DNA from 2 places in the Qipengyuania profunda genome. Region 2 is predicted to be linked to the other one. Evidence: predicted binding sites of a transcription regulator. Region 2 holds the regulator's gene; the other holds the start of a gene.
The links. Region 2 encodes LexA, which represses DNA repair genes until DNA is damaged. Its sites were predicted from a motif close to GTTCCNCNCTTGTTCT; they were not measured.
Positions count from the first base shown of each region.

Region 1: a site for LexA is predicted at 3,428-3,443, ahead of recA (recombinase RecA). Genes of this name have one in related genera too.

Region 1 is NZ_CP142675.1:1,479,200-1,493,726, forward strand. It holds gene VWN43_RS07795 (NAD-dependent epimerase/dehydratase family protein) at 1-200, opposite strand, end outside; gene VWN43_RS07800 (nucleotide sugar dehydrogenase) at 200-1,366, opposite strand; gene VWN43_RS07805 (glutathione S-transferase family protein) at 1,463-2,089, opposite strand; gene recA (recombinase RecA) at 2,286-3,350, opposite strand; gene VWN43_RS07815 (response regulator) at 3,499-5,970, opposite strand; gene VWN43_RS07820 (DUF2062 domain-containing protein) at 5,970-6,578, opposite strand; gene smpB (SsrA-binding protein SmpB) at 6,708-7,190, opposite strand; gene VWN43_RS07830 (succinylglutamate desuccinylase/aspartoacylase family protein) at 7,285-8,352, shown strand; gene dapA (4-hydroxy-tetrahydrodipicolinate synthase) at 8,354-9,235, opposite strand; gene VWN43_RS07840 (lytic transglycosylase domain-containing protein) at 9,374-11,275, shown strand; gene VWN43_RS07845 (GreA/GreB family elongation factor) at 11,299-11,778, shown strand; gene VWN43_RS07850 (invasion associated locus B family protein) at 11,771-12,253, shown strand; gene VWN43_RS07855 (outer membrane protein) at 12,315-12,980, opposite strand; gene rlmN (dual-specificity RNA methyltransferase RlmN) at 13,270-14,523, shown strand; gene VWN43_RS07865 (class I SAM-dependent methyltransferase) at 14,520-14,527, shown strand, end outside.
Region 2 is NZ_CP142675.1:1,216,680-1,231,206, reverse strand. It holds gene VWN43_RS06620 (ribonuclease J) at 1-425, shown strand, start outside; gene VWN43_RS06615 (DUF1467 family protein) at 437-709, shown strand; gene VWN43_RS06610 (coiled-coil domain-containing protein) at 710-3,334, opposite strand; gene VWN43_RS06605 (hypothetical protein) at 3,602-4,780, shown strand; gene VWN43_RS06600 (hypothetical protein) at 4,816-5,778, shown strand; gene VWN43_RS06595 (sensor histidine kinase) at 5,781-7,181, shown strand; gene VWN43_RS06590 (hypothetical protein) at 7,182-7,373, opposite strand; gene VWN43_RS06585 (citrate synthase) at 7,375-8,661, opposite strand; gene gltX (glutamate--tRNA ligase) at 8,672-10,123, opposite strand; gene VWN43_RS06575 (ComEC/Rec2 family competence protein) at 10,152-12,356, shown strand; gene lexA (transcriptional repressor LexA) at 12,350-13,039, opposite strand; gene trpC (indole-3-glycerol phosphate synthase TrpC) at 13,188-13,973, opposite strand; gene trpD (anthranilate phosphoribosyltransferase) at 13,975-14,527, opposite strand, start outside.

The DNA.
Region 1 (14,527 bases), 260 kb from region 2:
TCGATCGGCTCATTGATCGCCGCGAAACCCGCGTTTTGCAGCAACCCCGCCTGTCGACGCCGTTTGAGTTCGGGATCGTAATAGTCCGAGAGCGAATCGACGCCGATGACTTGGAACGCGTCGGCCAAAAGGCGGCGGCAGGTGAAATAGCCGATAAACCCCGCCGAGCCGGTGACCAGCGCGGTGCGGCTTTCGCCCATCAGTCGGCGCCGAACAGGTCGCGGGTGAAGACCTTGTCGCGGACATCGGCGATGTCGGGATCGAGGCGATTGGCGACGATTACATCAGCCTCGGCCTTGAACGCGTCGAGATCGTTCACCACGCGGCTGCCGAAGAAGCTGTCTTCCTCCATCACCGGCTCGTAAACGATGACGTCGATCCCCTTGGCCTTCACGCGCTTCATGATGCCCTGGATCGAGGACTGGCGGAAATTGTCCGAACCGGCCTTCATCACCAGGCGGTAAATGCCCACTATGCGCGGCTCGCGGTCGATGATGCGGTCGGCAAGGTAGTCCTTGCGGGTGCGGTTGGCGTCGACGATCGCGCGGATGAGGTTCTGCGGGACTTCGGAATAATTCGCCAGCAGCTGCTTGGTGTCCTTGGGCAGGCAGTAGCCGCCATAGCCGAAGGATGGATTGTTGTAATGCGCCCCGATGCGCGGATCGAGGCCGACGCCTTCGATGATCTGGCGCGTGTCGAGCCCGCGCGACAAGGCGTAACTGTCGAGTTCGTTGAAGAAGGCGACACGCATGGCGAGATAGGTGTTGGCGAACAGCTTGATCGCCTCGGCTTCGTCGGCATCGGTCAGCAGGACGGTGACATCGTCCTCGAGAACGGGCTGGAGCAGCAGGTCGGCAAATTTCTGCGCCCGCTCGGACCGTTCGCCGACGATGATCCGCGAGGGATGGAGGTTGTCGTAAAGCGCCTTCCCCTCGCGCAGGAATTCGGGGCTGAAGATGATGCGGTCGGTCGCGAAGCGTTCGCGCGCATGGCCGACGTAGCCCACCGGGACCGTGGATTTGACGACCACGACCGCCTGGTCGTTGGCGGCGAGAACCTGTTCGATCACCGCATCGACCGCCGAAGTATCGAAGAAGTTGGTCTCGACATCGTAATTGGTCGGCACGGCGACCACCGCGAACTCGGCGCCTTCGATCGCTGTGGCAGGATCGGTGGTGAAGGCGAGGTCGAGATCGTCGCGGCGTAGGTATTGCTCGAGCAGTTCGTCCTGGATCGGCGACTGGCGATCCTCGAGCATGGCGATGCGCTCGGGCGAGATATCGCAGCCGATCACACAATTGTGCTGTGACAGCATGATGGCATTGGAAAGGCCGACATAGCCGAGCCCGAAAACGGCGATCTTCATCGAGTTACCCGCATATCAATCCGCTGCCGCAAGGGTCGACAACGCGTGCCTTCTGTGGGGAGGCGCAAGCGATTGCAAGCCCCGCCCCGCACCTGCTCACCACATGAAATAGGGCCCGCCCCGCTCGCGCGCCCGCTGCCACGCTGGCCGCGCATGGATTGCCTCGACGAACCGCGCGAGCTTTGGCGCTTGCTCGCCATAGCCCTGCATCACCGCGATCTCGGCGGGGAAACTCATCATCACATCCGCAGCGGTCCAGTCGTCGCCGACGAAATGGAGATCGGGTGAGATGTTGTCCTCGGCGAAGCGGATATGAGCGGCGAGTTGCTCGTCGACGCGCGGCATCAGCGGCGCGGCGGCATCGCCAAGGCGGCCGGCGTAAATCTTCAGCATAACTGGGACGAAAAAACTGCTCTCGCCGAACTGCATCCATTCAAGGTGGCGGATATGGGCTTCGCTATCGCGCGCGGGAAGCCAGCTTTCGCCGCCATGGCGTTCGCACAGATATTGGATGATTGCGCCGCTTTCGGCGATGGATACGCCATCATCTTCGATCAGCGGCGACTTGCCGAGGGGATGCGCCTCGCTGAGCTCGGGCGGCGCGAGATTGGTTTCGGCATCGCGCTGGTAAGGGGCCACTTCGTAGTCCGCGCCCAGTTCCTCGAGCAGCCAGAGGATGCGCTGCGAACGGCTGTTGTTGAGATGGTGGACGGTGATGGTCATGGCGGCGCTCCCGAATGGACGATTCGCCCGCACCCTAGGGCTGCCACTGGCCTGCGGCCATGCCACAAACGGAAAAGCCGGTGCGGCCATGAAGCGGCGCGCACCGGCTTTCCGGTTTTTCGGGAGCGCCGGGGGACAGTCCGGCTGTAACGCGAGCCCGGGGATGTGGGCCGACGCGCTCCCGCTTGAAGAGAATTCAGTCCTCGTCCGCGTCCGGACCGGTCATCATCTCTTCGGCGACCTCGTCGGTGCGGCCGCGGATTGCGGCTTCCAACTTGGCACACATCTCGGAATTTTCCTTGAGGAAGGTCTTGGCGTTCTCGCGGCCCTGGCCGATGCGGACGCTGTCATAGCTGAACCAGCTGCCCGATTTCTCGACCACGCCGGCCTTGACGCCGAGGTCGAGAATCTCGCCGATCTTCGAAATACCCTCGCCATACATGATGTCGAATTCGACCTGCTTGAACGGCGGAGCGACCTTGTTCTTGACCACTTTCACGCGGGTCGCATTGCCGATGACCTCGTCGCGGTCCTTGATCTGGCCCGTACGGCGAATGTCGAGCCGCACCGAGGCGTAGAACTTGAGCGCGTTGCCGCCGGTGGTGGTTTCGGGGTTACCGTACATAACGCCGATCTTCATGCGCAGCTGGTTGATGAAGATCACCATGCACTTGGAGCGGTTGATCGAACCGGTCAGCTTGCGCAGCGACTGGCTCATCAGGCGGGCCTGCAGGCCGACATGACTGTCGCCCATCTCGCCTTCGATCTCGGCGCGGGGGACCAGCGCAGCAACCGAGTCGACCACCAGCACGTCGATCGCATTCGAGCGGACCAGCGTATCGGTAATCTCGAGCGCCTGTTCACCCGTATCGGGCTGCGAGATGATCAGTTCCTCGATGTCGACCCCCAGCTTCTTGGCATAGACCGGGTCGAGCGCATGTTCGGCATCGACGAAGGCGGCAGTGCCGCCCGCCTTCTGCGCTTCGGCGATCACATGCAGCGCCAGCGTCGTCTTGCCCGAGCTTTCCGGACCGTACACCTCGACCACGCGGCCCTTGGGCAAGCCGCCCACGCCCAGCGCGATGTCGAGGCCGAGCGAGCCGGTGGAAATCGATTCCACCTGCATGGCTTCTTTCTGGCCCAGCTTCATCGCCGAACCCTTGCCGAATGCGCGGTCGATCTGTGCGAGCGCGGCGTCCAATGCCTTCTGGCGGTCTGCGTTCACTTTTTTGTCCTCTACGAGCTTCAGACTTGCCGCCATGACACTACCTCCTGCACTTGGCCAGAGCCGGCTACCGACTCTTCAACTGGCGCAGTATGTATCGGCTTTGTTCCGCAAGAACAAGTGGGGAACAGGAAAAATTTTTCTGCTATGTTCCGCTCGGCAAAAAACCAGCGGCGAACCCCGCCTATTTGCGGTGTTCGCTCAGCACTTCGGCGACCTTGGCATTGATCTGCTGGACGCTGAACGGCTTGGGGATGAAGTGCATGTCCTCGATGTCGATCTCGTTGCGGAGCTGCTCTTCGGCATAGCCCGACATGAACAGGATCGGGATCTTCGGCTTCACCTTGCGGATCGCGCGGGCCATCGCGGGCCCGTCCATCGTCGGCATGACGACGTCCGACACGATCAAGTCGAACTCGGTCGTGCCGTTGGCGATCGCGCCCAGTCCCTCTTCGCCATCGGCCGCGGTGGTCACGGTATAGCCCGCGCGGGCAAGCGCGCGCTCGGCGACGGCGCGGACCATGTCCTCGTCTTCAACCAGCAACAGTTTCCCGCCCGCCGACCATTCGGTCGCATTCGTTTCCTCAGGCTCTTCGCGGCGCATGATGGCGGGCAGTTCGCCCTTGTGCACCGGCAGGTACATGGTGAAACGCGCGCCGATCAGCGTTCCGTCGGGCCCCTGGACATTGTCGGCGAAGATGAAGCCGTTCGACTGCTTGACGATACCATAGACGGTCGACAGGCCGAGCCCGGTGCCCTTGCCCTGCTCCTTGGTGGTGAAGAAGGGTTCGAAGATCTTGTTGAGATGCTCGTCGGGAATGCCGCCGCCGGTGTCCTGCACGATCAGCACGGTGTAATCGTCCGCGGGCATGATATCGATGCCCATCTTGCGCACATCGCGTGCCGATACCCGGCGCGTCGCCAGCGTCAGACTGCCCTTCCAGTCCTGCTTGCCGCGCTTGATCGCGTTCATCTGCATCGCATCGCGCGCATTGACCGCAAGGTTGATAATGACCTGTTCGAGCTGCTGCGGATCGGCGCGGACCGAGCCCAGCTCGCGGTCGTGGCGCACCGAGAACTCGACCTTCTCGCCCATCAACCGCTTGAGCAGTTGGCTGACCTCGCTCACCACGTCAGGCAGTTGCAGCACGACCGGGCGCAGGGTCTGCTGGCGGCTGAAGGCGAGCAATTGCCGCGTCAGGCTGGCCGCGCGGTTCGAATTGGCCTTGATCTGCTGGATGTCATCGTAATCGCTGTCACCCGGCGTATGCCGCAAGAGCATGAGGTCGCAATAGCCGATGATCGCGGTCAGCACGTTGTTGAAATCATGCGCCACACCGCCCGCCAGCTGGCCGACCGCCTGCATCTTGGTCGCCTGCGCGACCTGGCGGCGGAGGCGTTTTTCTTCCGAGGAATCGGAGATCGACAGCAGCACCGCCGCATCGCCCAGCCCGCGCACACCGGCGAGGCCGATCGAAACCGGCTCTTCCTTGTCGTTCGCCAGCCGCACCGCCATGTCGCCGCTCGCGGTAGCGCCCTTGGCGAAGCGCCGGACGGTATCGGCCAGCGCGGCCTTGTCTTCGCGCACGACGAGGTCGGACGGGAATTGCGGCAGTCCGCGATCGACCCGCTCGACCGCGCGCAGGAACGCCTTGTTGGCGAACAGGAAGCGCCCGTCGCGATCGGTCAGCGCCAGCCCCAGTGGCAGCGCCGACAGCAGTGCTTCAAGCTGCGGGATGGCGGCCTTGCCGCTCCCTTCCCAGCCCCCGCCGAGGCCGACCGAACTGTCGACCAGCAGCATCAGCGAAGGCGATTGGTCGGCATCGCTGAGTTTGTCGGCGGAAGGCGCGTCGAGCGGCACATGCACCAGCGTCTGCGGCGACCCCTGCTGCCCTTCGCGCGCGAAGAAGATGCGATCGCGATCATCCGAGCGCAGCAATTGCACGAATTCCAGCCCGCCGAGCGAGTTGTCCCGGCTACCGGTCGCGCGTTCCGCCAGTCCAGGGGTGGTGGTAAGGACAACGCCATCGGGGCCCACCAGTGCAAGTTCGAGACCCGACCGTGAGATCACCTCGCCAAAGCGGCCCGAAAGGCGCTCGGACAGGCCTTCATAGCTGCGTTCTTCGCGCAATTCGGTGAAGCGCCAGACCAGATAGGCCTCGCCCCGCCCGCTGCGATCGATCTGCAATTGGTAGTGAGCCTCCAGACCCTCGAGCCGCACTTCGGCAACCTTGGCCGACCCGTCGCGCCAGGCGTCACGCGCGCCCGCGATGACCGCTTCGCGCGAGCTGGTATCGAAGGCCAGATCGTAAGGCGAGGAGATGCTGTCGAACCAGCTTTCATAAGTCGAATTGGCGCAAACCATCCGGTTTGCCCGGTCGATGATCACCACCGCCCGGCGGCGGTTCTCGATTGCAACGCTGGTCACCGACCAATCTGGCTGGAGCGTATCCCCCTCGACCGGAGCAGTCTTGAGGCGGGCCGCGAGCAGCAGCATCAACAGCACCGCCACCAGCGCACCGCCATAGGCCAGGGCGACGACGGTCTGCTGGCCGACCAGCCATACCAGCGATACCGAAACGATCCCGGCAGCCGCGACGCCGAGCATGAGCGGCAGCGGAGGCAGCCGGGTGACCGGGTTGTCCTCCTGCACCATCACGTCTCGGGATCCTCATTCACGCGGTGGTCGAAGCGCCGCTCCATTATGCGCAGACGGCGCTGGCGCTTGCGCGCAACGACGAAGCGCCAGACAACGCCTGCAAAAACATAGCCGAACGCCGCCCCGACAATCGCCAGTACGATAAAGCCGAACACGGTCACCAGCACGGTCACCCCGACCCCTTCGAACATTTCGATAAACCAGGACCAGCGCCCGCTGGAAATTTCTTCCTGCGCTGCGCCGCCCGTGGCCGCCAGATCGACCTTGAGGATGAAGACGCCGATCTTGTTCGCCACCAGTGCCCAGAACGGGAAAGTGAACGGGTTGGTGATGAAGGTTACCAGTGTCGACAGCGGCACATTGGCGCGTGCGGGCAGCGCCATGAAGGCGGCCAGGAAGATCTGGCCCACCGGTACGATAAAGCCCGCAAAGATGCCCAGCGCCACGCCGCGCGGGACGCTACGCCGGGTAAACCGCCACAATTCGGGCGTCAGGAAGCGGTGCGCGATGGGGCGCAGATACTTATTTCGCGCCATCTGCTCGCGCGTAGGCATGCGCAGACGGATCCAGTCCGACAGGAATGTCTTAGATTTGCGCTCGCTCATTGCCACGACCCTGCCATGCGCTGCCTCCTTGGCGAGTGCAAGGGGAGGTGGAAAGCGGCTTGCGACGAATACGGCATGGCTGGCGATGTGGTTAGCACGGGCCCCCGATGTAAGGGTCGCGCACTTGGTTTATCCGCGGTCGCGCAGCAGCCGCGCCTTGTCGCGCTTCCAGTCGCGATCCTTGATCGTCTGGCGCTTGTCATGCGCCTGCTTGCCCTTGGCCAGCGCGAGTTCGACCTTCGCCCGTCCGGTGCTGTTGAAATAGATCGACAGCGGGACCAGCGTCATGCCCTTGCGCTCGACCGCGCCGAACAGCTTCTCGATCTCGCGCGAATTGAGCAACAGTTTGCGCGGCCGGCGCGGCTCGTGATTGAGCCGGTTGCCATGCGAATATTCGGGGATGTTGGCATTGACCAGCCAGACCTGCCCGTCGCGGATCTCGGCATAGCTTTCCTTGATGCTCGCCTCGCCCGCGCGCAGCGCCTTGACCTCGGTCCCCTGCAGCGCGAGCCCGGCCTCGAAAGTCTCTTCGACATGGTAATCGTACCGCACGCGCCGGTTGTCGGCGACGGTCTTCTGCTTGTCGAAAGTGGCGGGCTTGGGTCGGACCATAAGGCGGGCGCATGTAGGATAGCGGGCGGCGCTTGGAAAGGGCGCGCAGCGATTTCTCTTGCCAAGCACGCCGCACGCGTGGCGAAAGCCGCGCATGAATGCCCGCCCCGCTATCGAACCCTTTGCAATCCACGACAGCGTCATCGCGCCGGGAACGCGCGCGACCGTGGCCATCCCCGTTGCGCAGCAGGTCACCGGGCTGAACTCCGCGCTTGCGCTGGAGGTCTTTCATGGCGCGACGCATGGTCCCTGTATCTTCGTCAGCGGCGCGATCCATGGTGATGAGATTATCGGCACCGCGGTGATCCAGCGGCTGCTCGAGCGCCTGTCGCCCGGCATGCTCGCCGGCACGATCATCTTCGCCCCCGCGGTCAATATCTACGGCTTCGTGGCACACAGCCGTTACCTCCCCGACCGGCGCGATCTCAATCGCAGCTTTCCGGGGGCCGAACGCGGCAGCCTCGCCGCGCAGCTGGCGCATTGCTTCCTCACGCAGGTGATCGACCGCTGCGCGCTGGGCATCGATATCCATTCGGCCGCCGTCCACCGCTACAACCTCCCGCAGATCCGCATCGCCGCGGGCAGTCCCTATCTGTCCGAACTGGCCATGGCCTTCGGCGCGCCGATCATCATCGAAAGCCCGCTGCGCCCCGGCTCGATGCGCGCGCTGGCCGCCGATCGCGAGACGCCCATGCTGCTGCTCGAAGCGGGAGAGGCGCTGCGCTTCGACCGCTTTTCGATCGAGATCGGGGTCGCGGGCGTGCTGCGCGTGCTCGCGCATATCGGGATGATCGATGCCGACGATGGACTGGACGAGGTCGAGGTTCCGCTCCGCTCGAACCGCTCGAGCTGGGTGCGCGCGCCGCGCGGCGGTGTGAGCCGGCGGGTGTGCCGCTCGGGCGATGTCGTGCGCAAGGGCGCGCTGCTCGCGCGGGTCGGGGGCCTGTTCGGCGAAGATCCCGAAGACCTTGTCAGCCCGACCGCCGGGGTGGTCATCGGCCATGCGACGCTGCCCATCGTCAACCAGGGTGATGCGCTGTTCCATATCGCCGAGGTCGAGGCGCTCGACCATGCGGGGGAGCATGCCGACAGCATCGTCGAAGCGCTTGCCGTCAGCGATCCCCCTTCCCCGCCGCGCCTCTGCTCGACGAAGACGAAGTGATCTAGGCCAGCCCGGCGATTTCCAGCGCTTCGTCGACCGCCTTGCGGCTGGCTTCGCTGGCGGTGCACAGCGGTAGGCGGACATCGGGCTCGAACCAGTCGTGCACCCGGCTCAGCGCATATTTGACCGGTGCCGGGCTGGCGTCCGAAAACATTGCATAATGCAGCGGGAACAGGCGGTCGTTGAGCGCGCGCGCCTTGACCAGATCGTTGGCGGCAATCGCCTCGTGGAATTCGGCGCACAGCGCAGGCGCGACATTGGCGGTCACCGAGATGCACCCCGACCCGCCCGCGGCCGAATGCGGCAGCCACAATTCGTCATTGCCCGACAGTTGGCAGAATTCGTGGTCGAGCCCCATGCGGTGATCGGCAACGCGCGACAAATCGCCGCTGGCATCCTTGATGGCGACGATGCGATCCGGATATTTGCGTACCAGTTCGACCACTGTCTCGTCCTCGATATCGGTCACCGTGCGGCCGGGGACATTATAGAGAACGATCGGCAGATCGCTGTTTTCCGCCAGGAAGCTGAAATGCGCGATCAGGCCGGTCTGGCTCGGCCGGTTGTAATAAGGCGCGACGCACAGCCCCGCAGCCGCCCCCGCCTTCTTCGAAAACTGCATGTGGAGCAGCGCATTGCGCGTATCGTTCGAGCCGCAGCCCGCGATCACCGGCACGCGGCCCGCCGCCTGTTCGATACAGACCTCGATCACCCGGTGATGTTCGGCATTCGACAGCGTCGAGGCCTCGCCCGTGGTGCCGCAGGGGACCAGCCCCTTGCTGCCATTGTCGATCTGCCAGTCGACGAGCTTGCGGAACGCGGCTTCATCGAACGATCCGTCGCGAAAAGGAGTCGCCAGAGCTGGAATCGAGCCTGAGAACATTTACCTGAGTCCTGCGTTAGAGGAATGAAACAAAATCAGTTTTCGTGACGCGGCGCCACGATCCATTCAGCGCCTGATAAGGAGGGGCCGGGCAAAATGTCCAGCATGGGCCGAAAAACAGTTTTCTCACTCGCACTTATGGTCGGCACTGCGCTGGCCTTCCCTTCGCTTGCGCAGGCACAGGATGCCTCGCGCAGCAGCCTGGTCGCACAGCAGCCGGGCCGGATGGATCAGGCGGTCGGACAATGGGAATATCTGACCAAGCAGGAGAACCTGCCGTTCTCCTCCTACGCGGATTTCCTCACCAGCTATCCGGATTTTCCCAAACAGGAATTGCTCCAGCGCCGTGCCGAAGCCGCACTCGATCGCGAAGCGCCCTCGCCGCAGACGCTAGTCGCCTTTTTCGACAAGCATGTCCCGCTGACCAATAGCGGGCGGGCGCGGTATGCGCTTGCGCTGGCCTCGCTCGACCGCCCCGAGGCGGTCGACATCGCGCGCGAAGCGTGGCGCGGCGGCACGATGAGCGGCCCGGCAGAGCTTTACATGCAGGGACTGTTCGGCAGCCGCTTCGCCCCCGAAGACCATGATGCGCGGATGGATGCGCTGCTGTGGCAGGGCAGCTACGAAGCCGCTTCGCGCCATGTCGTGCGCGTCTCGCCCGCTTATCGCCTGATGGCGCAGGCGCGGCTGGCGCTGCTGCAGGGCAGCACGCCTTCGCAGGCCGGCGTACCCGTTCCCACGGGTGCGATGACCGATGCGGGCTATGTCTACAATCTGACGCGGCATTACCGCAATTCAGGCCAGCCGTACGAAGCGGTGAACCTGCTTTCGACCCGCGCGGCCTTCGTGTCGCCTGCTTTCGACGGCACGCAATTCGTCAGCGAAGCGCTGGCGGTGGCCAAGAGTGCCGGGGCGACGCAGGCCGCCAGCATTGCGGGCAAGATCGACGATGTTTTCGCGCCGGGCACCGATATTTCCGACGGCTCCTATACGCTGCGTGACAAATATACCGACCTGATGTGGCTTGGCGGAACCAAGGCGCTTTGGTCGCTCGGCGACGGGACGCAGGCTGCGCCGCTGTTCTACCGCTATGGCACCGCAGCCAAGACGCCGCTGACCCGCTCGAAGGGCTTTTACTGGGCCGGACGCGCCGCCGCGCACGCCGGCGATCAGGCCGGGGCACAGCGCTATTGGGAAATGGCCGCTCAATATCCCGATTGGTACTACGGCCAGTTGGCGCTGAGCGAGCTTGGCCGCCCGATGCCGACATTTGCTCCCGTTCCCGCACCCGACAGCGCCGAGCGCGCGGCCTTCGAAGCCGATCCGCTGACCGGCGCGCTGCGTGCAATCGCGCGCAATCGCCGCGACTGGCGCACCGAACGCGCCTTTTTCGAAGCGATCGCCGACAAGGCCGATACGCCGGGCGAAATGGCTCTCGTCGGCCAGCTGGCGCGCGAAACGGGGCTCGAGGAAATGGCGGTCGTCGCCGGGCTGGTGGCAGGCGAGCATGGCCTCACCGGATTCGAACGGCTCGGCTATCCTACCGTCGAAACGCATCCGGGCGCGAACTGGACGATGGTCCATGCGATTGCGCGGCAGGAAAGCGAATTCGACCGCAACCGCGTCAGCCATGCGGGCGCCCGCGGGATGATGCAGCTGATGCCGGGCACCGCGCGCGAGGAAGCGGGCAAGATCGGCGTGACCTACATGTCCGCCAACCTGACCCAGAGCCCGAGCTACAATATCCGCCTTGGCGATGCGCATTTCGCACGGCTGATGGACCGCTATGGGGGTGCCTACCCGCTGGCCATCGCGGCGTATAATGCCGGTCCGGGCCGGGTGAACGAATGGCTGCGGCTCAATGGCGATCCGCGCACCGGCGCGGTCGACTGGGTGACCTGGATCGAACAAATCCCGTCGAATTTCGAGACGCGTTACTATGTGATGCGCGTGATCGGGAATGCGGTCAGCTATGCCAACATGCACCCCGACCGCTCGGCGCCTTACGAACGCGATATTGCGAATTACCTGCGCCGCTGATTTGCGCTAGGGGCCACGGCCTCATGCAAGGCAAGTCCAATCCCGTCACCCCTGCCGGTTATGCCGCGATGCGGGCGCGCTACGATCAACTGCTCGGCACCGAGCGGCCCGCGATCGTCGAGATCGTCAGCTGGGCGGCGGGCAATGGCGACCGCAGCGAGAACGGCGACTACCTCTACGGGCGCAAGCGCATGCGCGAGATCGACCGTGAACTGGCGCATCTCGCGCGGCGGATGAAAGCGGCGCGGGTAATCGACCCCGCCGCGCAGCCCGACAAGTCGCGCGCCTTCTTCGGCGCCACGATCACGCTTGCCGACGCGGACGACGTCGAGCGCGTCGTCACGCTCGTCGGCGATGACGAACAGGATGCCAGCGCCGGCCGCATCGGCTGGTCCTCGCCGGTCGCGCGTGCCATCAAGGGCGCGGCAGTCGGGGACCTGCGCAGCGTCCGGCTGCCGGGCGGGCTCAAGGAATGGGAGGTGATCGCGATCGATTATGCTTAGGTTTGGCGCCCTCCTCCTGCTCGCCGCTGCGGCGCCGCTATCGGCCAAGGACAGCCTCGGGGTCTTCTCTGACTGGGGCGCCTTTCGCGATCCTGCGGTCCCGCGGTGCTATGCCATCGCCATGGCCGCGCCGAGCCGGTTGCAGCGCGATTTCGAACCCTTCGCCACCGTCGGCACCTGGCCGCGCCGCAATCTGCGCGGGCAAGTGCATTTCCGTCTCTCGCGCCAGCTTGCCGCAGGCTCAGCCATCACGCTGGCGATCGGCGGCAAGAGCTTCCGCCTCAGCGGCGGCGGCGGCGATGCCTGGGCCGAAGACCGCACGATGGATGCCGCCATCGTCGCGGCGATGCGCTCCGCCACGCGCATGACGATCCGCGCGACCGACACGCGCGGCCGCCGCTTTGCCAACACCTATTCGCTGGCCGGCGCGGCCACCGCGATGGACGCCGCCACGCTCGCCTGCGCGCAGCGCTGACACGAAAAGGCCGGAGAGCGCATAACGCTCCCCGGCCCTCGATCAGGTCAGATGCAATCGCTTAGAAGCGAACGCCGAGGCCTGCCATGATCTGGTGACGGTCGAGATCGACATCGAAACGCTCGCTGTCGGCCAGGTCGCCGTCAAAATCGACTTCGCCTTCGCTGTAGTTCGAATAGCGATATTCGACATTCATGAAGGTGCGCGGGTTGATCGCATATTCGAGACCCGCACCGGCACGCCAGCCGTCGAGATCGAAGTCTTCGTCGTATTCGGTGGTGCCGTCATTCGCGAGAATGTTCAGCTTGGCGTTGGTGTAACCGCCCTTGGCGTAGACCAGCAGGTCCGGGCCCATCTTCGCACCGACGCGCGCGCCGAGGAAGAGGTCACGGCCGGCATCGACTTCACCGAAGCCGAAGCCTTCGAAATCACCGTTGTTGAATTCGGTCTTGGCGCTGGAATCGGTCAGTTCCGCTTCGAGGCCGACGACTGCGCCGCCGAGATCGAAATCGTAACCGGCCTGAACGCCGTAGACCACGCCGTCGATCGACTGGTCGTTATCGGCATTGGCATCGTCATCGACGCTGCTGCCAGCCTTGAGGGCATCGTAACCGGCGACGCCCTGCAGGCGGAAGCCGTCGAAATTGCTGCCGCTGTCCTGGGCCATTGCAGGTGCCGAAAAGGCAGCCAGCGATCCGGCGACGAGCAGGGTTGAGATCTTCTTCATATGCGAACTCCATTGGTTTTACCCGCAGCTTTTGCGCTGCGTGGACCCAGAGAACGATGCGAAATGGCAAACAGTTTCATTAACCTCAGACAACAGTAAGTTGTTGCCTTTTGAACACATGTTGCGCGCCGAACCGAGACTTCGAAGCGGCGAGACGCGGGAAACGCTCACATCGGGCGGGCATATTTCGCGCGGTGGCCGCGCCTGACAAGCGGCGGTGCCCCGAGCCTAGCCCCGCCTGCCCGCATGCTTTGCTTTCGGGGCATTTGGCACTATATGCGCCGCTCCCATGGCCGATACGACACTCATGAGCATTCCCGGGCAAGTGGACCCGGTTCCCGTCGCGCGCGACATCACGCCGCGTGCGGATGGCCGCGTCGACCTGATCGGTCTGCCCAAGGACCGTATCCGCGAATTGTTCGCGGATGCCGGGCTCGACGAGAAACAGGCCAAGCTGCGCGCCAAGCAGGTGTTCCACTGGCTGTATCATCGCGGTGTCACCGATTTCGCGGCGATGACCGATATCGCCAAGACCATGCGCCCGTGGCTGACCGAACGCTTCGTTGTCGAACGCCCCGATGTGGTCGAGGCACAGCATTCGACCGATGGCACACGCAAGTGGCTGCTGCGGACCGCCGACGGGCACGAGTTCGAGATGGTCTTCATTCCCGATGCGGACCGCGGGACGCTATGTATCTCCAGCCAGGTCGGCTGCACGCTCAACTGTACCTTCTGCCACACCGGCACCATGCGGCTCGTGCGCAATCTGACGCCGGGCGAAATCGTCGGCCAGGTCATGCTCGCCCGCGATGCGCTGGGCGAATGGCCCAAGGGCTCGATGGCCGGCCTCGATACCGAGGAAGACAGCAGCGAATACCGCTCGGACGGGCGCCTGCTGACCAATATCGTGCTGATGGGCATGGGCGAACCGCTCTATAATTTCGACAACGTCAAGGCTGCGATGCAACTGGTGATGGATGGCGCCGGTCTCGCGCTGTCGAAGCGCCGGATTACGCTGTCGACCAGCGGCGTCGTGCCGATGATGGATCGCTGCGGCCAGGAAATCGGCGTGAACCTCGCGGTATCGCTGCACGCGGTGACCAAGGAGATCCGCGACGAGATCGTCCCGATCAACCGCAAATACGGGATCGAGGAACTGCTCGAAGCCTGCGCCGCCTATCCCGGCGCGAGCAATGCGCGGCGGATCACCTTCGAATACGTCATGCTGCGCGACAAGAACGATAGCGACGAGCATGCGCATGAACTGGTGCGGCTGATCAAGCATTACCGTCTGCCCGCCAAGGTCAATCTGATCCCCTTCAACCCGTGGCCCGGCGCGCCGTACGAATGTTCGACGCCCGAGCGGGTGAAGCGCTTCTCCGAAATCGTGTTCGAACACGGCATCAGCGCCCCGGTGCGCACCCCGCGCGGACGCGACATCGATGCGGCCTGCGGCCAGCTGAAGACCGCGGCCGAGAAGAAAAGCCGCGCCCAGCGTGACCGCGAAGCCGCTGAAGCCGAGGCCGAGGCCGCTGCGGGATGACCGC
Region 2 (14,527 bases):
GCGGCATCCCCGAACAGGTCGTGCAACAGAATGGCGACCTTGTCCGCCTCGCGCCCGGCGCACCCGGCAAGATTGCCGAGGTCAAGGCGGGGCGGCTCGTCCTCGACGGCGACATCATCGTACCTGCCAATGGCGAGGCGATTGCCATGCGCCGCCGGATCATGCGCGAAGGCGTGGTGATCGTGGCGCTCGACGGCGATCTCAACCCCCGCATCGACAGTCTCGGACTGCCGCTCGACGAGGATTACGAGAGCTTCGTCGCCGAGGCGGTCAGCGATATCCGCACGGCCATCGGCAAGCTGCGCGGCGCCGACCGGCGCAATGAAGGCAGCGTGCACGAAGCGGCGCGTCTGGCTGCACGGCGCGCGGCACAGCGCTGGTCGGGCAAGCGCCCGCAGGTCCGCGTGATCGTGCCCAACCTGTAGGAGACCGGTCGATGCAATGGACCAGCATAGTCGCGATCTATTTCCTGTTCTTCGTCTTCAGCGCCTTCGTGCTGCTGCCCTTCGGCGTACGCACGCATGACGAGGCGGGGGTGGCGAAGATCCCCGGCCAGGCCGACAGCGCTCCGGTCGAATTTCGCGGGTGGCGGCTGCTCGGACGCGCGGCGATCCTCGCGGCCATCGTCACCGCCGCCTATGTGCTCAACTATATCAATGGCTGGATCACAATCGACGACCTTGCCGTCTGGGGGCCGTCCTTCGAGTGATTACTGCCGCAGGCGTTCGAGCGCCTGTGCGAGCACCACATAGAGCTTGCCCATATCGCTGCTGAGCAGCGTAACGCTGACCGCATTGCCATCGCGGGTCGACAGCATGGTCCGCAGCATCGCCTCGAAATCGTGAATATAGCGGCTGACATGCTCGCGGAAATCGTGGTCGGCGTCGTAGAGTTCGGCAATTTCGCGCGCTTCGGTATTGTCGAGCAGCCGCACCGCGCGCCGGGTGAAGATACCGCGGTCGCCGCGCAGATAGCTGGCCCAGGCGGTATCGGTGACCTCGGTCGACAGCACCTTGGCGATGTCGATGGCGTTCGAATTGAGGCTCTCGGTAATCAGCGCGACCCGGCGCGAGAAATCGTTGTCGACATCCTCGGTCGCGCGCTCGCGCGCATGCGAGATGCGGTTTTCCAGATTGCCGGTCAGCTCGTTGACCTTGGCCAGCTGGTCGCGCAGCTGGCGCATGACTTCGCGGCCGGCCTCGGCCGAGCGCTCGGTGGCCAGATCGAGCGAGCTGATCGCTTCCACGGTGTGCTCGCGTAGCGCCTCGTCAATGGCCTGGGCGCTTTGTTCGCCGACCTTGCTGGCGATATGGGCGATCCGTTCGGCCTGTTCGGTCTCGATTGCGGCGAGCGCCTCGCGCGCACTTGTTTCCAGCGCACCGATCGCATCGCGCAATTCGCCCTGTGCGCGTGCCGAGATGGCAGCGCTTTCTTCGCCCAGCTCGGCGAGGCTACCGCGCAGGCGCTCGATCCCTTCGACCTGCGAGGCGGAAGTGTCGCCGAAACGCGTATGGAAGTCCTCGACCCCGGCCATCGCCTCGCGGCTGCGCAGGTCGGCGGTGTCCATGCTCGCGGTGAGCGCTTCGCCCGCCGATTTGGCCTGGTCGAGCAGGTTTTTGACCTCTTCCGCCCGGCGTTCGATCTCGGCAAGGCGCGCCTCGCTCGCTTCCATCGCCACGGGCAAATCGTCACGGCTGTGCTTGGCGCTCGCCTGGATAAGCTCGAGCAGGCGGACGCTGGCATCGGTCAGGTCGGAGACCGCGCCATCGGTGTCGTCGAGCGCGCCGCGGCTTTCGTCGAGCTTGGCGGTCAGCGCCGCGATGCCCGCGGTAAGCTCCACGCGCGCCTCGCGGCCCTGTGCCGATATGGCCTGGAACATCGGGCCGAGCGCGGCGATCCGTTCGCCCAGCTCGTCTCCTTCGGCGGCCATCAGCGCCAGCTGTTCAGCCTGCGCCGCGCGGCGTTCTGCGATCGCTTCGTCGAGCACCGCAAGACGCTCGGTCAGCTGCGCATGCGCGGCTTCCTCCGCCTGTGACAATTCGGACTGCCGGCGGCCAGTCTCTTCGGTGAACAGGCGATTGCGCTCGATCAGGCGGGCATCGACCGTCTCGGCCTGCCCGAACAGATCGGTGAGCCGCGAATTGGCGGCGTCGAGCGCGGCATCGTCGATCCGTGTGACTTCGCCAATTGCCTCGCGCAGCCGTTCCTGCATCTCCTCGATCTGGTTGCGCCACGCTGTCAGGGCATGCGCCTCGCCGTCGCGGATCGCAGTGGCGGCTTCGGCGGTTTCCCGGCGCATGGTGTCGAGACGGTCGCGCAGGCTGTCCATCGCCGCGTCGCGTTCCTTGGCGGTGACGGCATCGGCCTCGGCCATCTCGTCACGCAGGGTTTCGAAGCGGGCGCGGATCGAGGCCAGCGCGGCAACCTCGCGGCTGTCGAGTTCGCCGCGAAAGCTTTCGCTGTTGTCGCGCAGTTCGGCAAAGCGCTGCGTGGTGATCGTGCCGAGCTGGTCGGCCTGCGCGGAGAAGGCCTCGAGCGCTTCGTCGATCCGCTTGCGCAGCGATCCGACCTGGCGTTCGCTCGCCGAACCGAATTCGTTGAGCCGTTCGAAACCCTGGACCAATTCATCGAGCTGGCTCTGCGCTTCGCGGCCGGCGCCGCCGATCTGGTTCGAAACATCTTTGGCCGAATTGGCGATGACCGGGAGGTTGTCGCGCAGTTTATCCATGTTTTCCAGCGCAGTAACGCTGACACGGGCGATCGCGTCGACCTGTTCGCCATTCTCGCCGACCAGCGCCTGCAGGCGTTCGGCATGTTCGGACAAACGCTCGGTCGCGGTGCGTCCGAGATAGTCGAGTTCCTTGGTCTGGGTCGCGAGGAATTCCCGCGCCAGGCTCAACTCGCGGTTGACGGTGACGAGGCGCGTTTCGAGTTCGGCGGATTGCGCCGACAGCGTCTGCGCAACATCGGAAAAACGCCGTGCCTCGCGGGTGGAATTGCGCATGGCAAGCAGCCAGAGCGAGACGATAAGCAGCACCGGGACTGCCCACTGCGTAACGAGGCCGGTCCAGGCGGCCGGGGCAGGGGCGGCGATAATTTCGGCCTGATGAGCCCAGCCAAAGAAACCGGTCCAGCCAAGGATCGCGAGAATGGCAAGCGCCGGGACCACCCATGCAACACTGCGTACCGGTTCGGGCTCCGCATACCATTCCTCTTCGAAGACCTCTTCAGTCTCGTTCGAAATTGGTTGGGCAACCCCCTCGGAACCTTCGGTTTCCGTGGCGGTGTCATCGGTCGTCTGGTCGACGGCCTGGATCAGCGAGCGCTTTCTCATCGCATGAAATCTACCACCAAAGGTGTTGGCCATAAACCAAAATTAACCACAACGGCGTGTGGCTGTGGCCATTGCGTATCACCTTGGACCTTTCCTTGCCGCATCGGCGAGGCGTTCGCGCGGGGAGGGGCCGGTTCGGGCGGACAGGCCTGATCCATACACACAGCGTCATTCGCGCCTGAGGGAAACCGGCATGAGCGACTTGGCGAGGAGGGGCTGTCGCCCCTAGAAGCAGGTTCGTTCCACCAGTCGCAACGGGAGTTTAGCGTGCGCGTCGCCCTGCTGTCCGTGCTCGATAGCCAAGCCGATCCGCGCCGGGTGCCGGCCCCGTTCCGGATGCTCGCCGGTGCGCGCCTCGTCGACCGGCAGCTCGACATCGCGCTGGCGGCGGGATGCGAGACCATCGCCTGCCTCGCCAATACGGTGGGGCGCGAGGTCATCGACCTTCAGCACCGTGCCGAAGCGGCGGGTGCGCGTTTCATCGCGATCCGCGAACCGCGCAAGCTCTCGGGCCTCGTCACCGCAAGCGATGAATTGTTCGTGCTGGCCCCCGGCGTCCTGCCCGATGAGGAGGCGGTGATGCGGCATCTGGCCAAGCCGTGCGTGCTGGTCTTACCCGCGGATCCGGCGGTCCAGCGCGGCTATGAGCGTATCGACCTGCATTTCGCCTGGGCGGGTGCGTTGGTGGTGCGCGGTACTGCGGTCGAGCAGCTCGCGCAGCTGCCGGGGGATGTCGATACGCCCTCCGCGTTGCTGCGGATCGCGCTGCAATCGGGCGTCCGCACGCACCCGCTCGAAACGCGCCTGCTCGACGAGCTCAGCTGGCTGCGCGATCCGACGCCCGAGGAACTCGCCACGCGCGAACGGAACTGGGTCGCGGGCCATGCCGATGTCGCTCCGTTCTCCGCACCGGGGCTCGCGATTGCCGAGCGCATGGGTGCACGCCTTGCGCAGGACACGATGGGCGGAACGCTGCCGCGCGCGCTGGCGCTGGGGTCGGCGGTCGCGGCGCTGGTCGCGTTGACGGCGGCGATGACCGGGTGGGCGGTGCCGGGATTCGGTTTCGCCGTGCTCGCCGCCTTGCTGTTCGCGATGGAAGGGGTGGTCCGCCGCGTGGCCAGTGCGGGACAGTTACGCCCGCGCGTGCCCATGCTGGTGCAGGCGCTGACCGTCCTGCTCGATCCGCTGTACCTGATCCTGATCGCCCGCGCGTCTGCCGAGGACACCGGATGGCTGCGGCTGTTCGTCCCCGCCGTTTTGTTCGGCCTGCTGCACCTGGGCGAGCGGCTGAGCGTGAGGCGTTGGCGGCGCAGCTATGCCGATCGGGTCATCCTGACGCTGGTCCTGCTCCCCGCGGTCGTTCTGGGAATTACGCTGCCGGTAGTGGCGGTGCTGGCGCTGGCGGTTCTGGTGACGCTTTTTCTCACTCTGGAACCGCGGGACTAACCGGCGCTTAACCATGTCGATGATATTCGCGATCCATGTCGATGCCTGACACTGTATCCCCCGAACCCGGCGCCGGGCAGGAGAGCCTGCGCGAGGCGCTTGCGCGGGGAAATACCACGCTTGCGCGGATCGGGCCGATCCTCTCGCATTTGCTCGCCACACCCGACCATTCGCTGTTCAGCGACGAGCTGGTCGCGCGCATTCGCGGCATGTGTCACCACCTCGCCTGGCAGGTTCTGCGTGCGCAGGCCGAAGCGGGCGGGCAGAGTGGACGCGAGGCGTTTGCCGATCGTCATGGCGAAGCGCTGGCTGAACATTTCTTCGGCAGTCCCGCGCTGCTTGCCCATTGCCATGCGTTGGCGCTCGAATGGCAACTGACCGAAAGGCTCGAGAGCCAATATGGCCTCGACCCGGTCCTGTCGCCGCTGGTGCAGGAACTGATCGCTGCCGAGGACAGCGGCCTCGCCAGCACCGCCATGGCTGCACTCACCGCGCAGGCGCGCTTTGCCCAGACCCAGCGCCGCATGGAATTGCCGCTCAGCGAATTGCCCGGCGACCTGTTCCACGACCTGCTGATGGGCTGGCGTGCGTTTAGCGGCCAGTTGCGGTCCGATGCCATGATCCGCGCCGAGACCAAGCTGCGCAATGTCTTCGACGAGGGCGCGGGCCGCATTTCGCTGTTGTCGCGCGTGGTCGTCGGCATGGGCGGCTCCGCCTTGCAGGCGCTCGAAATCGACCGTGCGGGGGCGGCGCTGTTCGTGTCCGCGCTGGCGGCGCGGTCGGGCCAGACGCGCGTTGCCGCGGTGCTGTCGACCAACCACCAGCAGACCGCACGCCTCGCGCTGGGCCTGCGGAGCACGGGGCTCGAAAGCGCCGAGGTCGAAAGGCAGGTGTTGCGCCTCGATCCGCAAGCGGTTCCGCCGCGTGAAATCTCAGCGCTCCCGTCCGAGGATGCCCGCCGGCTGCTCGCCGAATCCGGTTTGGGGGGAGCGGCCTGACCATGACCACTGTCGGAACCCGCTATATCGCCCATGCGAAGACTGATGCCGAAGCCAGGCTGGTCGAAGCCGATGATTTGCTGGCCGAGCTTCAGCAGGCCTGCGGCGGTTCGATCGGGACGCGTATCGCGATCCCCGAACTGCTCGCGCTGGTCGAAAAAGCGCAAACCTATGGCCTGCGCTTGGCGCGGCAGTTCGAAGCCGTGGACGGCGAACACCGGATCACCGCCTGGGTCGAAATCGCACCGCAGACGAATGACGAGGGCGAGGCCGAGGGCTGCGCGATCGATGTCGTCAACTGGCATACCGAGGCATTGCCGCCGGAGAACGACATCGAGGCGGCGCGGCGGCGCATGGAGATCAACCGGCACCTGGCCGACTGCACTGCGCGGCTCGATTCGCAGCAGCGGTTGCTCTCGGTCGATACCGAGGCGGCCGATCTGGCCGAATTTGCGCACAAGGCGCTGGCCCATGTCGGCAAGCCCTGGACCGATTTTGTTATCCTGCCGGGCAATACGCACCAGCAACCGCTGCACTGGCGCCTGCTCGACGGGACGACATGCGAGATCGAGGGGTCGGCGCGCCGCTGGACGGCACATCTCGAACCGCTTGGCCAACCGCAACCCGGCAGCGCGGGCTTCGTGCTCTACCTGACCGCCGAACGACCCTTGTCCAGTGCGGGCGATGAGGACGAGTCCGGCGACCGCGAGGGGCCGTCTTTCGGACGCGACCTGACCCCCGTCCTGCGTCAGCCGATCAACCGGATCATCGCCAATGCGGAAACGATCCGCACCAAACTCGCAGGGCCACTGGCGGATGAATACAGTTCCTACGCCGCAGATATCGCCACCGCAGCGCAGCATCTGCTCGCGCTCATCGACGACCTGTCCGATCTCGAAGTGGTCGAATCGGAGGATTTCGCGACCGCGCCCGACCGGATTGAGCTGGCGGACGTCGCGCGCCGTGCCTGCGGGATCCTTGGCGTGAGGGCACGCGAGAAGGGGATTGCGTTGGTCGCACCGCCCGAAGGCGAGAGCCAGCTGGCAATCGCCGAATTTCGCCGGGTGCTGCAGATCCTGCTCAACCTGGTGGGCAATGCGATCCGCTATTCGCCCGCCGACAGCCAGGTGTGGATCCGCCTCGACCGGATCGGCAACCGGGCGCTGATTACCGTCGCCGATCAGGGCCACGGGCTGGGCGAAGACCAGCAGGAACGCGTGTTCGAGAAGTTCGAGCGTCTTGGCCGCAGCGGCGACGGGGGGTCGGGTCTCGGCCTCTATATCTCGCGCCGGATCGCGCGCGCGATGGATGGCGATCTGACGGTCGAAAGTGCGCCGGGGCAGGGCGCGCGCTTCACCCTGTCGGTGCCCGCGGCGGAAGATCTGCGCGAAAAACCGCGCTGATCAGCGCCGCCGCGCGGCTCTCCAGAACAGCAGAAGCCCGATGAGAAAGGTGATGGTGCCGTAAAGTGCCCAGCGCTGCTCGGCGAGCATGAAGCTCTCCGCCGGCCACATCACCAAGCCCAGCCCTTGGAGCGCCCACAGGCCTCCGGAGAGCATCAAAGCCACTCCGAAGACCTGAAGGACGAAGCGCATATCAGCGCTGGCTAATGGAGACGTAGTCGCGTTCGGTCGGGCCGGTGTACAGCTGGCGCGGACGGCCGATGACCTGTGCGGGGTCGGAGATCATTTCGTTCCACTGCGCGACCCAGCCGACGGTGCGGGCAAGCGCGAACAGCGCGGTGAACATCGTCGTCGGGAAACCGATCGCGTTGAGGATGATGCCCGAGTAGAAGTCGACGTTCGGGAAAAGCTTCTTTTCCTTGAAGTAGTCGTCGTTGAGCGCGAGTTCCTCGAGCTTGAGCGCGGTCTCGAACACCGGGTCCTTGACGTTGAGCGCCTCGAACACTTCGCGCAGCGTCTGCTGCATCACGGTCGCGCGCGGATCGTAGTTCTTGTACACGCGGTGGCCGAAGCCCATCAGGCGGAACGGGTCGTTCTTGTCCTTGGCGCGCTCGATATAATGCGGGATGCGATCGGGCGTGCCGATTTCCTGCAGCATGTTGAGCGCGGCTTCGTTGGCGCCGCCATGCGCGGGGCCCCACAGGCAGGCGATGCCTGCCGCGATGCACGCGAACGGATTGGCACCCGACGAACCGGCAAGGCGTACGGTCGAGGTCGAGGCGTTCTGTTCGTGGTCGGCATGGAGGATGAAAATGCGATCCATCGCGCGCTCGATGGCGGGGTGGATTTCATATTCCTCGGCCGGGACGCCGAAGGTCATGCGCAGGAAATTGCCCGTGTAGCTCAGCGAGTTGTCGGGCTGCATCATCGGCTGACCGACCGAATATTTATACGCCATGGCGGCGATGGTCGGCATTTTCGCGATCAGCCGGTGGCTGGCAATCTTGCGCTGCTCGGGGTCCGAGATGTCGGTGCTGTCGTGATAGAAGGCCGACAGCGCGCCGACCACGCCGCACATGATTGCCATGGGGTGCGCGTCGCGGCGGAAACCCTGGTAGAACTGGCGCAGCTGGTCGTGCAGCATGGTGTGCCGCGTGATCGTGTAGGTGAAGTCGTCGAGCTCGCTCTGCTGCGGCAGTTCGCCGTTGAGCAACAGGTAGGAGACTTCCATGAAGGAGGAGTTTTCCGCCAGCTGGCCGATCGGATAGCCGCGGTGCAGCAGGATGCCTTCTTCGCCGTCGATATAGGTCAGCGCGCTTTCGCAGCTGGCGGTCGACTTGTAGCCCGGGTCGTAGGTGAACTTACCGGTGGTGCCGTACAGCTTGCGGATATCGACCACATCGGGGCCGACGCTGCCCTGCAGCACGGGGAATTCCTGGGTCTGACCGCCCAGATCGAGGGTTGCCTGCTTGTCGGCCACGCGTGTCTCCTCACTCGTTCTCTTCGGTGCCTGCGGGCGAGGCGGCCTGCGCATCGATACGCAAGAGCGACTCTTCCTTGCCCAACAGGACCAGCACATCGAAAATGCCGGGTGACGTTGTCGTCCCCGTCAGCGCTGCGCGCATGGGTTGCGCGAGCTTGCCGAGACCCAGTTCGAGTTGCTCGGCATAGGCCTTCGTAGTGGCTTCCAGCGCCTCGATTGTCCAGTCATTTTGCACATGCAGCATTTTGGACAATCCGGCGAGGCGCGCGCGCGCTTCGTCGTCCAGCAAGCCAGCCGCTTTCTCGGTCATATCGAGCGGGTGCTTGGCGAACAGAAATGCAGCCCCATCAACGAGTTCGTTGACGGACTTTGCACGCGTTTTGAGCACTGGCATCGCCTTGGCAAGCAGCGCTTCATCGGCCTGTTCGCCGATCCGCGCCGCCACGATTTTCGCCAGCCGGGCATCGTCCGCTTCGCGGATGTAATGGCCGTTGAGGTTCTGCAGCTTCTTGATGTCGAACCGCGCGGGCCCCTTGCCGACGCCGTCCAGGTCGAACAGCTTGATCGCTTCCTCGCGCGAGATCTCTTCGCGGTCGCCATGGCCCCAACCGAGGCGCAGGAGATAGTTGAACAGCGCTTCGGGCAGGACACCTTCTTCATCGCGATAGGCGGCAACCCCGACGGCGCCGTGGCGCTTGGACATCTTCGCGCCGTCCGGCCCGTGGATGAGCGGGACATGCGCATAGACCGGATCGGGCCAGTGGCCTTCGACCTGGTCCATCGCGCGGACCACCGGCAGCTGGCGAAAGGCGTTGTTGAGGTGATCGTCGCCGCGGATCACATGCGTTACCCCCATGTCGTGATCGTCGACCACCACCGCGAGCATGTAGGTGGGGGTCCCGTCGGCGCGCAGCAGGACATAGTCGTCGATCTCGGCATTCTTCACCGTGACCTTGCCCTGGACCTGGTCGTGGATTGTGGTTTCGCCCTCGGTCGGGACCTTGAGGCGGATCACATAGGGCGCGCCTTCGGGCGCTTCGCTTGCGTCGCGATCGCGCCACCGGCGGTCGTAGCGCATCGGCTGCTTGTTGGCGCGCTGCTCGGCGCGCATTGCCTCGAGTTCTTCGGGCGTGGCGAAGCATTTGTAGGCGTGTCCCGCGTCGAGCAGCTTGTGCGCGACCTCGGCGTGGCGTTCGGCGCGGTCGGACTGGAAGATCGGCGGTTCGTCGAAATCGAGGCCGAGCCAGTCGAGCCCCTCGATGATCTTGTCGATCGCATCCTGCGTGCTGCGCTTGCGATCGGTATCCTCGATCCGCAGCAAGGTGCGACCACCATGGTGCCTTGCGTAAAGCCAGTTGAACAGCGCCGTACGCGCGCCGCCGATATGGAGATATCCGGTGGGCGAGGGAGCGAAGCGGGTGACGACCGGAGGGGTCTCGCTGCCACTATCGCTTGCCATTGTCACTCGCTTCCTTTCAAACACTTGCATGGCGACGCAGGGGACGCCTTCGGTACCGATGGGGGAGGCGGACGAAGAGGCCCGCCCCGCAGTGCCGCGCCCTTGGCGCATGCGCGGTCTCTTGTCCAGTTTCGCCGGGCGATCCGAAGCATTTCTGGAAGGCGCGCAATTCGACCGTGGTCCGTGGCTGGCGGTCGCGTTCGCCGCGGGCATCGGGCTGTGGTTCTATCTTGGCGCGCCATGGCAATGGCTGGCGACAATCGGCGGCGCGGCAGCCGCTGCGGCCATGGCCTTCGCGCGGTGGCGCGGAAGCGACGCACGCGCTTATTTGATGCCCGCAATCGTGTCGGTCCTGATCGCCCTGGCGCTCGGCATGTCGCTGGTATGGGCGCGCTCGGCGATGGTGGGGGCGGAGCCGCTCGCCTATCCGCGCTTCGAACGGATCGACGGGCGAATTCTCGAACGCGAGGAGCAACCGGCGGAGGACCGCGTCCGGCTCGTCCTGGCCGCGCGCGATGCGGCGACCGGGCAGGCGGTGGCCTATCGCGTGAACCTGCCGCTGGCGCGGGACCGGCCTGGATTGCGCGAGGGCGCGCGGGTGCGGTTGTCGGCGCGGCTGATGCCGCCGTCCCCGCCCATCGTCCCTGGAGCGTATAATTTCGCGCGGCGAGCCTGGTTCGAGGGGCTGTCGGCTACGGGATCGGTCGTGGGCGAGGTCGAACTGGTCACGCCGCCGCCGCAGTCGCGCCTGACCGTGGCCTCGATCCAGCGGCGGCTGTCGGCGCATGTGCGCAGCCGGCTCGACGGCACGGCGGGGGCGATCGCCGCGACGCTGGCCAGCGGCGATCGCGGCGCTATTCCCGAACGCGACGAAGAGGCCATGCGCGATGCGGGGCTGACCCATCTGCTGTCGATCAGCGGGCTGCATGTCAGCGCGATCATCGCGGCGAGTTATATCGTGGTCCTGAAGCTGTTCGCACTGTGGCCATGGCTGGCCCTGCGGGTGCGGCTGCCGCTGGTCGCTGCGGGTGCAGCGGCGCTGGCGGGGATCGCCTATACGCTGCTGACGGGCGCGCAGGTGCCGACCGTGCGCAGCTGTATCGGCGCGTTGCTGGTGCTGGTTGCGCTGGCTTTGGGACGTGAACCGCTTTCGTTGCGGATGGTCGCGATTGCCGCAGGCGTCGTGCTGGCGCTGTGGCCGGAATCTTTGGTCGGGCCGAGCTTCCAGATGAGCTTTGCGGCGGTTATCGCGATCGTCTCGCTGCATAGCGTCCAGGCGGTGCGCGATTTTCTCGCGCCGCGCGAGCAGAGCGGGCTGCGTCGGTTCCTGCGGCGAACCGCGATCCTGTTCCTGACCGGACTGGTCATTGAACTCGCGCTGATGCCGATCGTGCTGTTCCACTTCCACCGCGCGGGCGTTTACGGCGCTGCGGCCAATCTGGTTGCCATTCCCTTGGTCACCTTCATCTCGATGCCGTTGGTGGCGCTGGCGTTGGCGCTCGACCTCATCGGCGCGGGCGCGCCCGTATGGTGGCTTGTCGGGCAGTCGCTCGACCTGTTGCTGGGGATTGCGCATCTGTTTGCCGAACAGCCGGGGTCGGTCAAGCTGGCCCCGCGGATCGGGATGGGCGCCATCACGCTGTATCTGGTCGGCGCGCTGTGGCTGGCGCTGTGGCAGGGCCGGGCGTGTCTGTGGGGGCTTGGGCCCGTCATGGTCGCTGCCATCCTGATGATGCAGGCGCCGGTGCCCGATATCCTGATCACGCGCGACGGGCGCGATATCGGCGTTGCGAACGAGGCCGAACGGCTGCTGGTGCTACGCGCTAGCGAGGGTGGATACGCGCAGGAGAACCTGCTCGAGCTCGCCGGGACCGATCGGCAACCGCTGGCTATCGCGGAATGGCCGCACAGCCGATGCAGCGCCGAATTCTGTTCGCTGACCGTCACGCGCGAGAGCCGTGCCTGGTCGCTCCTGATTGCACGTAGCCGGGACCTGGTGGAGGAGCGCGCGCTGGCCGCAGCCTGCCGGAACGCCGACATCGTCATCGCCGATCGTTTCCTGCCCCGCAGTTGCCGCCCACGATGGCTCAAGGCGGACCGGCGTTTCCTCGAGCGGGAGGGCGGGGTAGCGGTCTATCTGAGCGCGCGGCGTATCGATACCGTGGCGCAGGACCAGGGCGAGCATGGCTGGTGGCGCGCGCCGGAGGACAGACGCGCGCCCCGGGATCAGTGATACCGGCGCAGCAGCCCGGCCAGCTTGCCTTGCACCTGGACACGGTGCGAATCGTAGACTTGCGGTTCGTAAGAGCCGTTGGCGGGGTCGAGGATGACGCGCCCGGCGTCCTTGCGCAGGTATTTGAGCGTGGCTTCCTCATTGTCGACCAGCGCGACCACGATTTCGCCATCGCGGGCGCTGTCGGTGCGCTTCACCAAGGCAAAGTCGCCATCGAAAATGCCCGCTTCGATCATCGAATCGCCCGACACCTCGAGCGCATAATGTTCGCCCGGGCCGAGCAGGGCGGCGGGGACCGGCATGCTCGACTGGCCTTCGATCGCTTCGATCGGCGCGCCCGCGGCAATACGGCCATGCAGCGGCACATCGATGATGTCATTGGCGGGTGCGGGCGCGACCGGCTTGGGCGTGATCGCCGATACCACGGAGTCGTTCGCAGGGGCGGGCTGTGCCGCGCCCATCACTGCGTTCTCGGGTAGCTTGACCACTTCGAGCGCGCGTGCGCGGTTGGGCAGGCGGCGAATGAAGCCGCGCTCTTCAAGCGCCGAAATCAGGCGATGGACGCCCGACTTGCTCTTGAGGTCGAGCGCTTCCTTCATCTCCTCGAAACTCGGCGAAATGCCGGTCTCTTCCAGGCGCTGCTGGATAAAGCGGATCAATTCGTGCTGCTTGGCGGTCAGCATGGTGCGAACTCCCGTATCGCCTGTTCACAACAGCTGTGAACGAATACGGAACAATTAAGCAACCTGATTCGCCAAGTCAAGCAATCCCGCCATTTTCGAGTGATTTACACAGGAACACCTGTTCCCGCTTTGCCCCAAAGGTGCTGCGTCAGCGCCCGAGCAAGGCGCGGGTCGCCGCGGCAACATCCGCGTGACGCATCAGGCTTTCACCGACAAGGAAGGTGCGGACGCCCGAACGCGCCAGCCGCAGGCAATCACCGTGCGTCGCGATGCCGCTCTCGCCGACCAGCAGCGCGCCTTCGGGGGCGAGCGGGGCCAGCGTCTCGGTGGTGGCGAGGTCGGTGGTAAAACTGCGCAGATCGCGGTTGTTCACGCCGATAAGGCGCGATTTAAGGCGTGCGGCGCGCTCCATCTCGGCGCGGTCATGCACTTCGACCAGCACATCCATGCCGTGGTCCAGCGCCGCCGCTTCGATCTCGGCCATGAGGCCGTCTTCGAGCGCCGCGACAATGATCAGGATCGCATCGGCTCCGATCGCGCGCGCTTCGGCAACCTGCCACGGATCAACCATGAAATCCTTGCGCAGGGCGGGCAGATCACAGGCTGCGCGTGCGGCGACGAGGTAATCTTCATGGCCCTGGAAATAGGGCGCGTCGGTCAGCACCGAAAGGCAGGCGGCGCCGCCCGCAGCATAGGCGCGGGCATGCTCTGCGGGTTGGAAATCTTCGCGAATCAAACCCTTTGAGGGAGAAGCTTTCTTGATTTCCGCAATCAGGCCGAAGCCGTCCTGCTGTGCCCGAGCGAGGGCAGACTGGAACCCACGGGGCGCCGACTGCTCCTTCGCGCGCGCTTCGAGATCGGCGAGCGTGTGATCGCGCTTGCGTGCGGCCACCTCGTCGCGCTTGGTCGCGCAGATTTCTTCCAGCTTGTTCATGTCAGGCGGTCATTGCGATCCAGTTTTCGAGCAGCGCCTTGGCCTTGCCCGAGTCCAGTGCTTCGGCAGCGATCTCCGCGCCCTCGGTCCAGTCGTCGGTACGACCGGCGATAATCAGCGTCGCTGCCGCGTTGAACAGCACCGCATCACGGTAGGCGCCCGGGCTCCCGCCGAGCAATGCCTCGAGCGCGCGGGCATTATACGCCGGATCGCCGCCGCGGATCGCCTCGACCGGGGAATGCGGCAGGTTGGCTTCCACCGCGACTACGCGGCGCATTTCGAAATCATTGCCCTGCACATCGGCCAGTTCGTTGCCGCCCGCGAGGCTCAGTTCGTCGAGCCCTTCGTCACCCGAGGCAATGAAGGTGCGCTCGGTTCCCAGCTTGGCCGTGGCTGCGGCATAGATGGGCACATAGGCGGGCCGGGCGATGCCGATCAACTGGCGTCTGACACCGGCGGGGTTCGACAAAGGCCCCATCAGATTGAAGATGGTACGCACGCCGAGCTTTTGCCGGATCGGCTGAATGCGCCCCATTGCAGGATGGTGGTTCTTG